2 regions of the Stenotrophomonas sp. YJH_SMC_17 genome follow, and region 1 is predicted to be linked to the other one. Evidence: riboswitches for the same ligand, from Rfam matches in the RefSeq annotation. Region 1 holds a riboswitch; the other holds the start of a gene.
The links. A riboswitch is a leader RNA that binds a small molecule or an ion and turns the genes downstream of it on or off. The one in region 1 is predicted to bind glycine.
Positions count from the first base shown of each region.

Region 2: it holds a riboswitch for glycine, as region 1 does, so the genes downstream of both, gcvP (aminomethyl-transferring glycine dehydrogenase) here and AC5P8Z_RS10975 (trimeric intracellular cation channel family protein) in region 1, are expected to answer to the same signal.

Region 1 is NZ_JCAFUU010000003.1:269,776-277,485, forward strand. Features, by position in the region: gene AC5P8Z_RS10965 (hypothetical protein) at 1-162, shown strand, start outside; gene AC5P8Z_RS10970 (3-deoxy-7-phosphoheptulonate synthase) at 458-1,531, shown strand; gene AC5P8Z_RS10975 (trimeric intracellular cation channel family protein) at 1,743-2,360, opposite strand; glycine riboswitch at 2,445-2,548, opposite strand; glycine riboswitch at 2,562-2,651, opposite strand; gene AC5P8Z_RS10980 (GIY-YIG nuclease family protein) at 2,692-2,967, shown strand; gene AC5P8Z_RS10985 (hypothetical protein) at 3,112-3,528, shown strand; gene AC5P8Z_RS10990 (nuclear transport factor 2 family protein) at 3,597-4,028, shown strand; partial or broken gene AC5P8Z_RS10995 (hypothetical protein) at 4,032-4,486, shown strand; gene AC5P8Z_RS11000 (NAD(P)/FAD-dependent oxidoreductase) at 4,570-5,850, opposite strand; gene AC5P8Z_RS11005 (NYN domain-containing protein) at 5,974-6,753, shown strand; gene AC5P8Z_RS11010 (hypothetical protein) at 6,788-6,979, opposite strand; gene AC5P8Z_RS11015 (glutathione S-transferase family protein) at 7,059-7,679, shown strand.
Region 2 is NZ_JCAFUU010000002.1:298,377-306,086, forward strand. Features, by position in the region: gene gcvP (aminomethyl-transferring glycine dehydrogenase) at 1-2,687, opposite strand, end outside; glycine riboswitch at 2,750-2,852, opposite strand; gene AC5P8Z_RS06435 (multidrug effflux MFS transporter) at 3,154-4,380, shown strand; gene AC5P8Z_RS06440 (siderophore-interacting protein) at 4,520-5,416, shown strand; gene AC5P8Z_RS06445 (hypothetical protein) at 5,485-5,877, shown strand; gene AC5P8Z_RS06450 (M2 family metallopeptidase) at 6,005-7,710, opposite strand, start outside.

The DNA of each region.
Region 1 (7,710 bases):
GAGCCCGTCCTGCGGCGGCTGGTGTCCGACCTCTACACCGCCCGGTCCCTGCTCAACCCGGAACAGCTGGAGGAAGCGCGGCAGGAACTGGGCCGCGTGCTGGAGCGTTGGGCTGACATCCATGAAGGCCTGCTGCTGGACGTGGAAGTGCATGGCAAATGAGCGACTTCGCGTGCCAGCTGCCGCAGGGATGCGCCGGGCGGGCCCCACGCTGCACCGCGTGCCCAGTTGCGGATGAAACATTTTGCACTGCGCAAAAGCTGTGCTATCAATACATCCCATGAACGCAGCCCCCACCAGCTTTTACTGGTATTACTTTCCGAAGCCACTGGCGGAGGAAGGACTGCGCTCACCCTGAAGAAAGCTTCAGACGCATTCCCGAAAGCCGCCAGCGAACCTGGCGGCTTTTTTCATGTCGCCACGCTGGGGACCCCCAACGTTCCGGAGATCTCCCCCAATGCCCCCGCACACCGACGACCTGCGTATCCGCACCATCGAACCCCTGACACCGCCGGCCCAGCTGCTGGCGATGCTGCCCTGTGACGATGAAGCCTCCGACACCGTCAGCGCCTCGCGCGCGGCTCTGCACCAGATCCTGCATGGCCGTGATGACCGCCTGGCCGTGGTGGTGGGCCCGTGCTCGATCCACGACCCGAACGCCGCCATCGAGTACGCACAGCGCCTGAAGCCGCTGCGCGATGCGCTGGCCGGCGAACTGGAAATCGTCATGCGCGTGTACTTCGAGAAGCCGCGCACCACGGTGGGCTGGAAGGGCCTGATCAACGATCCGGACCTGGATGGCAGCTTCAGGATCGACAAGGGCCTGCGCATCGCCCGCGGCCTGCTGCGCGACATCAACAAGCTCGGCCTGCCCGCCGGTGTCGAGTTCCTTGACGTGATCTCGCCGCAGTACATCGCCGATCTGGTGGCATGGGGTGCCATTGGTGCGCGCACTACTGAAAGCCAGGTGCATCGCGAACTGGCGTCGGGGCTGTCGTGCCCGGTCGGCTTCAAGAATGGCACCGACGGCAACGTGAAGATCGCCGCCGACGCGGTGGGTGCCGCTTCGAATCCGCATCATTTCCTGTCGGTGACCAAGCAGGGTGGCACCGCCATCGTTTCGACCACCGGCAACCCGGATTGCCATGTGATCCTGCGTGGCGGCAAGCAGCCGAACTACGACGCGGGCAGTGTGGCCGAGGCCTGCCAGGCACTGGCCAAGGCCAGGTTGCCGACGCGCCTGATGATCGACGCCAGCCACGCCAACAGCCTGAAGAACCCCGAGAACCAGCCGAAGGTGATCGAGGACATCGCCGTTCAGTTGGAAGACGGGGAACAGCGCATCGTGGGTGTGATGATCGAGAGCCATCTGGTGGGTGGCCGCCAGGAACTGGTGGAAGGCCAGCCGCTGGTCTACGGGCAGAGCATCACCGATGGCTGCATCGACTGGGACACCACCGTGACGGTGCTGGAGCGACTGGCTGCGGCCGTGCGCGCCCGTCGCGAAGTGAAGGTGTCCGAAGCGGCCTGATGAAAGCCGCCTCACGGCGGCACGAGTGTGGATGGCGGCCAGCGCCTGCGGGGGTGCGGCCGCGATCAGGGCCGGTCGGAGTTGGAGACCGGCCCATCTGCACCGGCGATGCGCCTGGCGCTGCGCATGAGCGACAGCGCCAGGTACATCGCCGGGGTGGTGCAGGGCGCGAAGGGTAGCGCCGGGCCATGCCCGGCGAACACGCTATCGTTCAATGCACTTCGTCGTGATACACGAACTTCGGCATTTCCCAACGGTAGTGGATCGCCAGCAGGCGCAACGCGAAGCCGCCGCCCAGGCAGCACAGGATCGCGGTGGCGTCGGCCACGCCCCAGTGCAGCAGCAACAGGTACGCCGCGCCGGTCAGCAACGCGATGATCGCGTACAGCTCCTTCTGGAAGATCAGCGGCACCTCGTTGCAGAGGATGTCGCGCAGCACGCCGCCGAACGCGCCGGTCAGCATGCCGGCGATCAGCACGATCGGCATCGCATGGCCCGCTTCGCGCGCAATCGAGCAGCCGATCAGGGTGAAGGCGATGAGGCCCAGGCCATCGAGCACAAGGAAGGTACGGCGGAAGTGGTGCATCCAGCGAGCCACCCATGTGGCGATCAGCGCCGCGCACACGGTGAAGCCCAGGTACTCGGGATGCTTCACCCAGCCCAGCGGATAGTGGCCGAGCAGGATGTCGCGCAGCGAACCGCCTCCGAGCGCGGTGACGCAGGCGATCATGACCACACCGAACAGGTCCATGCGGCGGCGGCCGGCGGCCAGGGCGCCGGTCATGGCTTCGGCGGAAATGGCGATCAGGTAGATGATGGACAGCAGCATGGGGCAGGCTCCGGGCGCGGTGGGGCCGGCCATGCGCCTATACCGCCACTGCCTGCGCAATGACGGGATGACGATGACCGGTGCCGCTCCCGCTGTCCTTTTGCCTGAGAGTTCAGCGGCGTAGGCCGCGTGCCCCTTCGGCGGATCGTCCCGGGCGTGCCCGGTGACCTCTCTCCAGCTCGGCGAGTCGAATGCATGGTTGGTGGGATTCCAGCCCACCGGCCTGAGCGATCATGGGAGCCTGCGCCTTCGGCGGGCGCCAGCACGGCGCCTCTCTCCTGCATTCGGGCGCCAGTATATCCGCTGCAGTGCAGCACGGCATAATCCGGCCATGGCCCCGTCCCTCCGCCCGTGGTTCCTGTACCTGCTCGAATGCCGCGACGGCAGCTTCTACGCCGGTATCAGCACCGACGTGGACGCGCGTTTCGCCGCCCACCAGGCCGGCAAGGGCGCCCGCTATACCCGCGCCCGGCCGCCGCTGCGCATCCTTGCCGTGCGCGAGTACCCGGACCGCGCCGCCGCCTCGCGCGCCGAATGGCAGCTCAAGCAGCAGCCGCGCGAACGCAAGCTGGCCTGGCTGCAGGCGCCGGATCCCGCGCTTCTGTAGAGCCGAGCCCACGCTCGGCTTCTGTTCCGTCTGCACGATGCGGGGCCCGGGCATGGACTGGGCTCTACGGTAGATCCACGCCGTGCGTGGGTAGGCCTTGTCCATGCCATGATCGCCACACCCATCGACACATGGATCCGTCCGATGAAGAACCGCGGGATACTGCTGTTGGCTGCCTGCGTGGCCCTTCTGGCCTGCACCCAGGAACCACCCCCACCGCCACTGCAGCAGGGGCAGATCGGCACCGCCGCTGAGCTGGCAGCGTATGGCCCGAGGACACCCGAACCGATCCACCTGCGTCGTGACCGGGTCCCTCCCGATCTGATCGATCTGATCCCGTTCGCAGAAAGGTGGGGGATCGGCGATGACGTGCTTCGCAACGAAATGCAGGAGCGCGCCACTGACGCGGAAAAGCAGGCATTGGCGGATGCGCTGGCGGGGCGCCATGCGCGCATCACCACCTGGTTGGACAGCTTCCCGCAGGGGCAGCCCATGTCTGTAGAAGCCGCTGCGTTCATGTACATGCAGCTGGGCACCGACGAAATGGGCCTGATGCCGTAGATCCACGCCATGCGGGGATGCGGCTTGCACATGCCATGATCGCCCAGCCCTCAGCCCTGGAGACCCGGATGTCCACGATCGCCCTGTTGTTCGCCCTTTCCGCAGCCACAAGTCCTGCCGCCGACCCAGCCACCCTCGCGGCCATCGAAGCCACCTGCCACGACTACGTCGATGGCCAGCTGGAAGCCGACCCGCAGCGCGTCGCCCGTTCCCTGCATCCGGACCTGGCCAAGCGCGCGGTGCTCGGCGATACGCCCGACGAGCGGCTTGGCCTGCGCCGCATGTCGAAGGAGGAACTGGTTTCGCTGACAAAGCAGGGCGCGCTGAAGACGCCGAAGGATCAATGGGACCGTCGCTGCACGGTGCTGGACTTGACCGGCAACGCGGCCTCGGTGTGGTTGGAAACCCCATGGTTCGTCGATTACTTCCACATGGGGCGCTTTGACCAACGCTGGGTCATCGTCAACGCGTTGTGGTACCCGAAGCCGAAGGCACAGTGAGCGATGCGTGCCGCCGGCAAAGCATGGATCTCCGTCGTCGTGCTAATCGCCGGCATCGCGCTGCTGCCTGGCCTTCTGTACCTGCTCGGGCTGACGCTGGCCGAAGGCCGGCCGCAGCCGGCAGACCGTGTGCCGAGTGGTGTGGCTGCGTGCACCAGTGAACCACGAACGGGATACCAGACGGTGGACCCGTGGCGTTTCATCGCCCGGTTCTTCGACAAGGCCGTGATGAAGAAGAAGGTGCCTGAAGTGGAGCGGGAGACCTTCTGGATTGCCCGACGCCACCTGTGGCGGCAACCGCAGCAAGACATGCTGCGCTGGCATCTCAGCAGCACCGCATTGACGATCTGGATCACCCGGCATTGGAGTACCGCGCAGATTGCCGACACCGCGAGAGAAGAGGGTTTCTGCCGGGCAGGGTCGAAACGGCGGGTGCGGGCGGCCCGATGAGGAGGTAGAGCCACGCATGGCGTGGAACTACTGCAACAAGGGGTCAGAGCCCTTTCCTGCGGAAAGGGATCCGACCCCGTTGCGTGCAGCCCTACCGCTTCGGCCGCCGGTCGTCGCGGTCATCACCGAAGATGATGCGTGCGCTGCGCTGGTAGCTCCAGTACGCCACCGCCCAGTTCAGCAGCACCACGATGCGGTTGCGGAAGCCGATGAGGAAGAACACGTGCGCGGCCAGCCAGAACCACCACGCCAGTACACCGGACAGCTGCAGGCGGCCCAGGTGCACGATCGCGGCCATGCGGCCGATCGTGGCGAGGTTGCCATAGTCGGCGTACTTGAACGGACCGGGTTCGGGCTTGCCGTGCAGGCGAGCGCGGATCACCTCGGCCACGTACTTGCCCATCTGCTTGGCCGCGGGCGCCACACCGGGCACCGGCTTGCCATTGGCCTGGCTCAGCGCGGCCAGGTCGCCGGCCACGAACAGCTCCGGGTGACCGGGCAGGGTCAGGTCCGGTTGCACCTGTACGCGTCCGGCGCGGTCCAGCGGCACCTCCAGCGTGCGCGCCAGCGGTGAAGCAGCCACGCCGGCGGCCCACACCACGGTGCGCGCCGGCACGAACTGATCGCCGAGCGTGAAGCCGTGGCTGTCGATGTCGCTCACCGGGGTGCCGGTCAGCACTTCCACGCCAAGCTTTTCCAGCTGCCGGCGCGCCTTCAGCGAAAGCACTTCCGGGAACGAGGACAGTACGCGCGGACCGGCTTCGACCAGCCGCACCTTGGCACTGGCCGGGTCGATGTGGCGGAATTCATTGCGCAGCGTATGCCGCGCGATTTCAGCCAGGGTGCCGGCCAGCTCGACGCCGGTAGGGCCGCCGCCGACGATGGCGAAACTCAGCCACGCCGCCTTCTTTGCCGGGTCCGGTTCGGCCTCGGCGCGTTCGAAGGCCAGCAGCAGCTTGCGGCGCAGCGCGATGGCATCGTCCAGTGTCTTCAGGCCGGGCGCGTCATCGGCCCACTGATCGTTGCCGAAGTAGGCGTGGGTGGCGCCGGTGGCCAGCAGCAGGCTGTCGTAGTCCAGCGTGCTGCCGTCGGCCATGCGTATCTGCCGGGCCTGCTTGTCGATGGCCACCACTTCGCCCAGACGGACTTCCACATTGCGCTGGTGGCCGAGGATGTGGCGCAGCGGTGCGGCGATATCCGGCGCGGACAGGCCGGCGGTGGCCACCTGGTACAGCAGCGGCTGGAACAGATGATGGTTGCGGCGGTCGACCAGGGTGATGCGTATGCGTTCGCGGGCCAAGGCACGGGTGGCCCAGAGACCGGCAAAACCGCCGCCGACAACGACCAGATGCGGAACGCGCTCACGACTCATCGACTCACTCCAGTGGGGGCATTGGGGGAAGCGCCTGGCATCTTCGCACGCTGACCGCCTGTCACGTCAGCGCCCGCGTGGATCGGCGATACTCGGGTTCAGGCAACCGCCCTTGAGGAGCCCATGAGCGAACCGGAAAAGCGCATCGCCCTGTTGATCGACGCCGACAACGCGCCGGCCTCGAAGATCGACGAGGTGCTGGCCGAAGTGGCCCGCTACGGCGTGGCCAACGTGCGCCGCGCCTATGGCAACTGGAAGAGCCCGCGATTGAAGGGCTGGGAAGCCGTGCTGCACGAATACGCGATCCGGCCGATCCAGCAGTTCGCCTACAGCAAGGGCAAGAACGCCTCGGACATGGCGATGGTGATCGATGCCATGGACCTGCTCTACGCGCGCAACCTCGACGGCTTTGCCATCGTGTCCAGCGATGCGGACTTCACCCCGATGGTGATGCGCCTGCTGACCGATGGCGTGAAGGTGTATGGCTTCGGCGAGAAGAAGACGCCGGAACCATTCGTCAACGCGTGCTCGAAATTCACCTATCTGGAGGCACTGGGCCAGACCCACGCCAGCGTGCCGGATGCCGAACAGGCGTCCAGCGAACAGGCCTCGAGCGAGCCGGTGGCCAACGACGATGCGCGGCCGCGCAAGAGTGGTGCGGAAATGCGCAGCGACTCGCGGCTGGTGAAGATGCTGCGTCGCGCGGTGTCCGCGGCCGAGGGTGAGGATGGCTGGTCGCACCTGGGACCGGTCGGCAGCCAGATCGGCAACCAGGCCTCGTTCGACCCGCGCAACTACGGCTACGGCAAGCTCAGCGATCTGCTGGCGGCGATCGGCCTGTTCGAACTGAAGAAGGACGGCAAATCCTCCTACGTGCGCGCGCTGCCGAAGAAAAACCGCTAGTGCCGGCCGCTGGCCGGCACATCACCCAAACGGGTCAGATCACCCGTGCTTCCGAATTCGCATAGCCGTCGGCGAACCCGGCGGCGAAATCCTCAACGCCGTTGAAGGCCAGCAGCAACAGGCCCGCACACAGCAGCAGATTGCGATTGGAGCGGCGGTAGCCCAGCACCAGCATCCCCAGCCCTGCTGCCAGCAGAACGTAGTTCAAAGCATCCCATGCAGTCACGTCGTCTCTCCCTGTGGATGGGCGTATCGTAGCGCTTCCGCGCCACCGTGGCGCGCCGCTGCAGGCAAGGAAATCCGCAATGTTGAAGATCTGGGGCCGCCGCAATTCCAGTAACGTCCGCAAGGTGCTGTGGTGCGCTGAGGAGATCGGCCTGCCGTATGAATCCATCGAAGTCGGTGGCAGCCACGGCGGCACGCAGACGCCGGAGTACCAGGCGATGAATCCCAACAGCCTGGTGCCGGTGATCGAAGACCATGGCCTGCCGCTGTGGGAATCGAACGCCATCGTGCGCTATCTGAGCGCACGCTACGCATTGGGCACGCTGTACGCCGAAGACCCGATGGAGCGTGCCCAGGCCGAGAAGTGGATGGACTGGAGTACCTCGCGGATGGCGCCGCTGTACAGCGACCTGATCTGGGGCATCATGCGTACCGCCCCGGCCGACCGCGACGAATCGCGGATCAATGCCGCGATCGTGCGCGCCGGTGACTACCTGGCCATGGCCGACGCCACCCTGGCCAAGCAGCCGTGGTTGTCCGGCGACAGGTTCGCAATGGGCGACATCCCGCTGGGCTCGCTGATCTACGCGTGGTTCGAATTGCCGATCCAGCGCCCGGAGCTGCCGCACCTGGCTGATTGGTACGCCCGCCTGCGCGAGCGCCCCGCCTACCAGCGCGGCGTGATGTCGCCGCTGACGTAAGCGAAAGCATTCGGGATCAGAGTCATTTTCT
Region 2 (7,710 bases), on a different contig from region 1:
ACCGCGGTTGCAGTGTGCGGCGCGTTCTTCAGCGGGTTGTCCTCGCGGTCCAGGCGGCCGTCTTCGATCGCGGTGATCTCTTCGCGGATCTGGATCATCGCGTTGATGAAGCGATCCAGCTCGTGCAGCGATTCGCTTTCGGTCGGCTCGACCATCAGCGTGCCAGCCACCGGGAAGCTCAGGGTCGGGGCATGGAAGCCGAAGTCGATCAGGCGCTTGGCCACGTCTTCGGCGCCGATGCCGCTGGTCTTCTCCAGCGGGCGCACATCCAGGATGCACTCGTGCGCGACCAGGCCGTTGCGGCCGGTGTACAGGGTCTTGAAGTGCGGGGCCAGGCGCTTGGCGATGTAGTTGGCGTTGAGCTGCGCGACCTGGGTGGCCTTGCGCAGGCCATCGCGGCCCATCATCGCGATGTACATCCAGCTGATCGGCAGGATCGAGGCGCTGCCGAAGCTGGCCGCGCTGACCATGCCGACCGGGCCGTTGTCACCCAGCTTGCCCGGCAGGAACGGGGCCAGGTGTTCCTTGACCGCGCACGGGCCAACGCCCGGGCCACCGCCGCCGTGCGGGATGCAGAAGGTCTTGTGCAGGTTCAGGTGCGAAACGTCCGAACCCCACTTGCCCGGCTTGGCCACGCCGACCAGGGCGTTCATGTTGGCGCCGTCGGTGTACACCTGGCCACCGTGCTGGTGGATGATCTCGCAGATCTCGACCACCTCTTCCTCGAACACGCCGTGCGTGGACGGGTAGGTGATCATGATCGCGGCCAGGCGGTCGCTGTACTTCTCGGCGTTGACGCGGATGTCTTCGACGTCGACGTTGCCGTTGGCATCGGTCTTGGTCACCACCACCTTCATGCCGCACATCTGTGCCGAAGCCGGGTTGGTGCCGTGGGCCGAATCCGGGATCAGGCAGATGTCGCGGTGGCCTTCGCCGCGCGAGCGGTGGTAGGCGCGGATCGCCAGCAGGCCGGCGTACTCGCCCTGCGCGCCGGAGTTCGGCTGCAGGCTGACCGCGTCGTAGCCGGTGCATTCCACCAGCATCGCTTCCAGCGTATCGATCAGTTCCTTGTAGCCCAGCGCCTGGTCGGCCGGCACCAGCGGGTGGATCTGCGAGAACTCCGGCCAGGTCACCGGAATCATTTCGGCGGTGGCGTTGAGCTTCATGGTGCACGAGCCCAGCGGGATCATCGTGCGGTCCATCGCCAGGTCCTTGTCGGCCAGCGAACGCAGGTAGCGCAGCAGTTCGTGCTCGCTGTGGTGGGTGTTGAACACCGGATGGGTCAGGAACGCGGACTGGCGCAGCAGGCCGGCCGGCAGCGCGTCGGCGGTGCTGGCGTCCAGCGCGTCGACGTCGGCCTGGGCACCGAACACCGCAGCCAGCGCAACCACGTCGGCGCGGGTGGCGGTCTCGTCCAGGCTGATGCCGACCGAGTCGCTGTCGATCGCGCGCAGGTTGTAACCGGCAGCGCGTGCCTTGACGTGGATCTCATCGGCGTGCACGCCGGTGACATGCAGGGTGTCGAAGAAGTCGCCACCGACCTGCACGCCGGCATTGCGCAGCGCTGCGGCCAGGATCGAGGCCAGGCGATGGGTGCGGCGGGCGATGCGGGTCAGGCCTTCCGGGCCGTGGTAAACGGCGTACATCGAGGCCATCACCGCCAGCAGCACCTGCGCGGTACAGATGTTGGACGTCGCCTTCTCGCGGCGGATGTGCTGCTCGCGGGTCTGCAGGGTCAGGCGGTAGGCCGGGTTGCCCTGGGCATCGACCGAAACACCGATCAGGCGGCCCGGCATCGAACGCTTGTAGGCATCGCGGCAGGCCATGAACGCCGCATGCGGGCCACCGAAGCCGAACGGCACGCCGAAGCGCTGGCTGTTGCCGACCACGATGTCCGCGCCCCATTCGCCCGGGGCGGCCAGCAGGGTCAGGGCCAGCAGGTCGGTAGCCACGGCCACCAGGCCGCCACGTGCGTGCACGGCATCGACCAGCGCCTTGTAGTCGCCCACCTGGCCGAAGGTATCCGGATACTGCAGCAGCAGGCCGAAGGCTTCCGCATCCAGCGCTTCGGCCGGGGTGCCGACACGCAGCACGATGCCCATCGGCTCGGCGCGGGTGCGCAGCAGTTCCAGCGTCTGCGGATGCACGGCGTCGTGCACGAAGAAGGTGTCCGACTTGGACTTGGCCGAGCGCTTGGCCAGGGTCATCGCTTCAGCAGCGGCGGTGGCTTCGTCCAGCAGCGAGGCGTTGGCGATTTCCATGCCGGTTAGGTCGGCACACAGGGTCTGGAAGTTGATCAGCGCTTCCATGCGGCCCTGCGAGATTTCCGCCTGGTACGGGGTGTAGGCGGTGTACCAGGCCGGGTTTTCCAGGATGTTGCGCAGGATCACGTTCGGCGTGTGGGTGCCGTAGTAGCCCTGGCCGATGAAGCTGCGCAGCACGGTGTTCTTGTCGGCGATGGCACGGATCTTCGCCAGTGCCTGCACTTCGGTCATCGACTCCGGCAGCGCCAGCGGCGCCGGCGACTTGATCTTGGCCGGCACGATGGCATCGGTCATCGCATCCAGCGACGCGTGGCCGACGACATCGAGCATCTGCGCGATCTCGGCGTCGTTGGGGCCGATGTGGCGCTCGACGAACGCGTTGTGGTGCTCGAGCTCACGCAGGGAAGGGGTGTTCTGGGACATGGCGAAGGATCCGTCAGGAAAGGGCACACGCACGGGCACAAGCCGCCGGTCGGCGGTCTGCGGGGCGCCCCTCTGTCCTTTTGCCTGAGAGTTTAAAAGCGCGGAAAACCGCAGCTTCGTGCCCCTTCGGCGCCGGATCGAACCGGTCTCTCCAGAGTTGTGTTACGGGTGGTATCGGGCCTGAGCGATTACGGGCGTTGCGCCTTCGGCAGCGGTGTTCCGCTTCTCCCACCGTGTTGCCCGCCGATTATAGCCCCTTGCGGGCCCGGCCAGCGGCTGCTGGTCGGTGCCGCCGCGCCTGAATGGCCGATGGCCCGGCCGTGCGTTTTGTGCAGTGCTGCATGGCGTCAGGCGCAATCCCCACCTATGATGGGCGGATACCCGAATTCATCTGGCGTCGTCCCCGTTGCTGCGGGACCGGCGCCCGCCGTGCGTGCCCCGCACGGACCTGCCGGACGCTGCCTCCATGACCGCCGCTGTTGCCCCCTCCACCCGTCGCATGGCCCTGCTGCTTGCCGGCCTGGCCATGTTCGGCCCGTTCTCGATCGACACCATCTTCCCGGCGTTCCCGCAGCTGGCCCAGCGCCTGGCGGTGGACGAGGTGGCGGTGCAGCAGACCATCAGCGTGTACCTGCTGTTCTACGGCCTGATGAGCCTGGCGCACGGCCCGCTGTCCGATGCCTGGGGCCGCAAGCGGGTGATCCTCGGCGGTCTGGTGGTGTTCGTCGGTGCCTCGGTCGGCTGCGCGCTGTCCACCGACCTGCCCACGCTGCTGGCGTTCCGCGCGCTGCAGGGCCTGTCGGCGGGTGTCGGCATGATCGTCGGCCGCGCGGTGATCCGCGATCTCTACCATGGCCATGACGCGCAGCGGCTGATGAGCCAGGTGTCGATGCTGTTCGGCATCGCCCCGGCCATCGCACCGATCATCGGCGGCTGGATCCTGCTCAGTGGTGCAGGCTGGCCGCTGATCTTCTGGTTCCTGGTGGTGTTCGCACTGGTCCTGCTTGCGGCCACCGCGCGCTTCCTGCCGGAAACCCATCCGGTCGAGGCGCGGGTGCCGCTGTCGCCGCGCGTGCTGCTGCGTGACTACGTGCGCATCGGCTTCAACCCGCGCTTCCTGCGCCTGGCGCTGGCCGGCAGCATCGGTTTCGGCGGCATCTTCCTGTACATCTCCTCGGCGCCGGTGTTCGTGATGCAGCACCTGCATCTGGGCGAGGGCGGTTTCGCCTGGTTGTTCATTCCCACCATCGGCGGCATGACCACCGGCTCGTTCCTGTCCGGGCGCATGGCCGGGCACACCACGCCCACACGCCAGGTCGCCATCGGTTTCAGCCTGTGCGCGCTGTCGGCGCTGCTGAATGTCGGCTACGTGGCGCTGTCGCCGCAGTTCGTGCTGCCGTGGGCGGTGCTGCCGATCTTCCTGGGCGGCATGGGCATGTCGCTGATCTTCCCGATCCTGGCCCTGGCGGTGCTGGACATGTACCCGCACCAGCGTGGCCTGGCGTCGTCGCTGCAGGCCTTCGTGCAGCTGATGATCAGCACGGTGGTGGCGGGCGTGGTGTCGCCGCTGCTCAGTGCCAGCCCGCTGCACCTGGCGCTGGGGCAGGCCGCGTTCTTCGCTGCTGGCTTCGTGTTCTGGTACTGGGAACACCAGCGTGAACGCGCAGCGCAGGCAGCCTGCACGGGCCATTGAGCAGCGCGCAGGGGTAGGGCGGGCCGCGATGCCCGCAACGCTTGCGACGAGGAACGACCGGACTAGGCTGACGACTCCAGCCAGCCGGTGCGTGGATGCACGACAGCCAGCCGATCCGATGTCGTTGCATGAGGTTCCCATGGCTGCGCAGCAGACCTACCGCCTGTTCGAGGTGGCGCTGAAGGAGCGCCGCGTTCTTTCCCCTTCCCTGGACCGCATGGTGTTCACCGGTGCCGACGTGGCGCGGATGAAGACCGAAGGCCCGGACCAGCGCATCAAGGTGTTCTTCCCCTTGCCCGGCCAGGACGTCCCGCAGGTGCCCAGTGGCGAGGACTGGTACCCGCGCTACCGGGCGTTGCCGGACGACCAGCGTCCGCCGATGCGCACCTACACCATCCGCCAGCTGCGCGCGGAACAGTGCGAGGTTGACGTGGATTTCGTCCTGCATGGCGAGACCGGGCCGGCCTCGCGCTGGGCCATCCACGCCCGCCCGGGCGACCGCGTGGTGCTGCTGGCCCCCGATGCCGACTGTACCGACAGCAGCGAAGGCTGGGAGTGGAAGCCGCCGGCGGATATCGGCCAGGTGCTGCTGGTGGCGGATGAAACCGCGCTACCAGCGGTGGCCGGCATTCTCGAGGAACTGGCCACGCTGGCCGATCCGCCACGCACGCTGGCGCTGCTGGAAGTGGCGCACGCCGGCGATGCGGTGCCGCTGAAGGCCCCGGAAACGGCCGAGCTGGTCTGGCTGCCACGCGGGCAGGCGACCTACGGGCAGCCTCTGTTGCAGGCGGTGCAGGCGCGGCTGACAGCGGCCTCGAGCGTGGGCGCAGGCGACGAACTGGAAGAGATCGACATTGACGCGCAGATCCTCTGGGAACAGGCTGATGCCAGCGTGGCCGGGCCGCTGTATGCCTGGGTCGCAGGCGAGGCAGGAGCGGTGATGGCGATCCGTCGCCATCTGGTCCGCGACTGCGGGCTGGACCGCCGCGCGATCACCTTCATGGGCTACTGGCGGCACGGCAAAGTGCTGGACTGAGGGGTGTGAAGCGGCGTGGCGGGCGGGGTGCGCTATCCTTGCGCCCCCTTTCGCAGCGGTACCGCACCATGTCCACCAGCTCCAAGACCCGCCGCGACCAGCGCCGTCGCCAGGAAAAGCAGGCCGCCAACAAGGCTGCCGCGCAGGCGTCGCCGGTGGAACCGCATGCCGAACTGCGCGATGCACAGCGCACCCTGCTGGCCGGTGTCGTGCGCCGCGACGGCGAATGGGTGCTGGGCATGGATGGCCGCATTGCCGGCCACAGCGAGAGCGCTGCGCAGGTGCTGGCGCTGATCATGCAGGCCGGTGAGCTGCACGAACGCAATGGCACGCCGGTACGCCTGATGTACTCCGACGCACTGCGCGATGCCGCACAGGCCGAAGCCAAGGAGAAGGGCCAGACCTTCGAGGAATTCAAGGCCGAGCTGGCCGCGGCGATGGCGGCGAAGAAGAACAGCTGATCGCGCCGAATCTGTAGAGCCGAGCCGTGCTCGGCTTGCCGTGCGCAGCACGGTGGAAACGCAGCCGAGCATGGCTCGGCTCTACAACACGGAGAAGGGGCGGATCCGTGCGGACCCGCCCCTTCTTTCATTTCGCCGCCGGCGCCGCGTTGGCCTGCCAGCCGCACATCTGGCCTGCGTTCTGCTGCTTCAGCCACTCGTTGACCGGTGTGAAGTACTCGATCATCGGGCCGGCATCGAGCTTGTCGGTACCCGTCAGCTCCTTCAGCGTGGCCTGCCACGGCTGGCTGGCGCCCTTGCTCAGCATGGCCCAGTACTTCTGGCCGGCTTCCTTGTTGCCGTAGAAGGTGCACTCATGCAGCGGTCCCTTGTAGCCGGACGCGTCGCACAGGCCCTTGTAGAACTGGAACTGCAGGATGCGCGCCAGGAAGTAGCGGGTGTACGGGGTGTTGCCCGGCACGTGGTACTTCGCGCCCGGATCGAAGAATTCCTCGCCACGGGTGCTGGCCGGGGCCACGCCCTGGTACTTGGCCTTAAGGTCCCACCACGCCTTGTTGTAGTTGTCGGCGGTGATCGAACCGTCGAACACGCCCCAGCGCCAACGGTCGATCATCAGACCGAACGGCAGGAACGACACGCCCGACAGCGCCATGCGCATCTGGTTGTTGATGACCGCCTCGCGGCTCTCGGTCGGCGCGTCGACCAAGCCGATCGAGCTGAGGTACTTGGGCGTCATCGCCAGCACGATGGTGTCGCCGATCGCTTCATGGAAGCCATCGTTGGCACCGCCCTGGAAGAGCGGCGGCAGCGGGTTGTAGGCCAGGTCGTAATAGATGTGGCCCAGCTCGTGATAGATGGTGGTGAAGTTCTCTTCGTTCGGCTTGATGCACATCTTGGTGCGCACGTCGCCTTCCATGTTCATGTCCCAGGCGCTGGCGTGGCAGACCACGTCGCGGTCGTCGGGCTTGATGAACTGGGTTTTCTCCCAGTACGACTGCGGCAGCGACGGCATGCCGAGCGACACGTAGAAGTCCTGCGCGCGCTCCGTCATCTGCTTGGCGGTACGGAGTTCGGCCTCACGCTGCGCCTTGTACTGCGCGGCCACGTTGGCATCCTTGCCGGCCTTGGCCAGCGCGGCGCTCAGGTTGGTCTGGTACTGCTTCTCCAGTGCCGCGGTGATGTCCAGGCTGCCGGCGCCCGGGTAGGGTTCCAGCTGGTCCCACAGGTTCGACCAGTCCTGCTGCCACATGTTGCCGAGCAGGTGCGCCGCGATCAGGCCATTGCCCACTTCGGCCTTGTCCTTGCCGTAGGTCTTGTCCAGCTTGCCGCGCGCGTAGCAGTGCAACTGTTCGTACATCGGCTTGACCTGTTCCCACAGGCGGTCGGTTTCCGGGCCGATCTGCTCCGGCGGCATGTCATAGCCGCTGCGCCACATCTGGCCGGCATCGGTGAAGCCCATGCCCTTGGCGCCTTCGTTCACCAGCCCGACGAACTTCTGGTAGTCGCCACGCATGCTCTTGGTGGTGCTGTGCCAGCCCTGCCATGCATCGAGCTGCTTGTCGTAGTCGCGGCTGCGCGCCAGCACCTGCTCCAGCTCGCCGAGCTGGCGGCAGGAGTTCGGATCATTGGCATCGGTGCAGTACTTGCCGGCACCGTAGCTGCCTTCCATGCGGGTGGCGATCTGGGTCAGCTCGGCCAGCTTGGCCGGGTCGCGCGGCGCCGGCATCGAGGACATCAGCTTCAGCAGGTGGATGGCGCGCTTGCTGTCCTCGCTCATCGGCTTGCCATCGAATTTGGCAGCCTGTTCGATCCAGCTGTTGAGCTGGGTCAGCG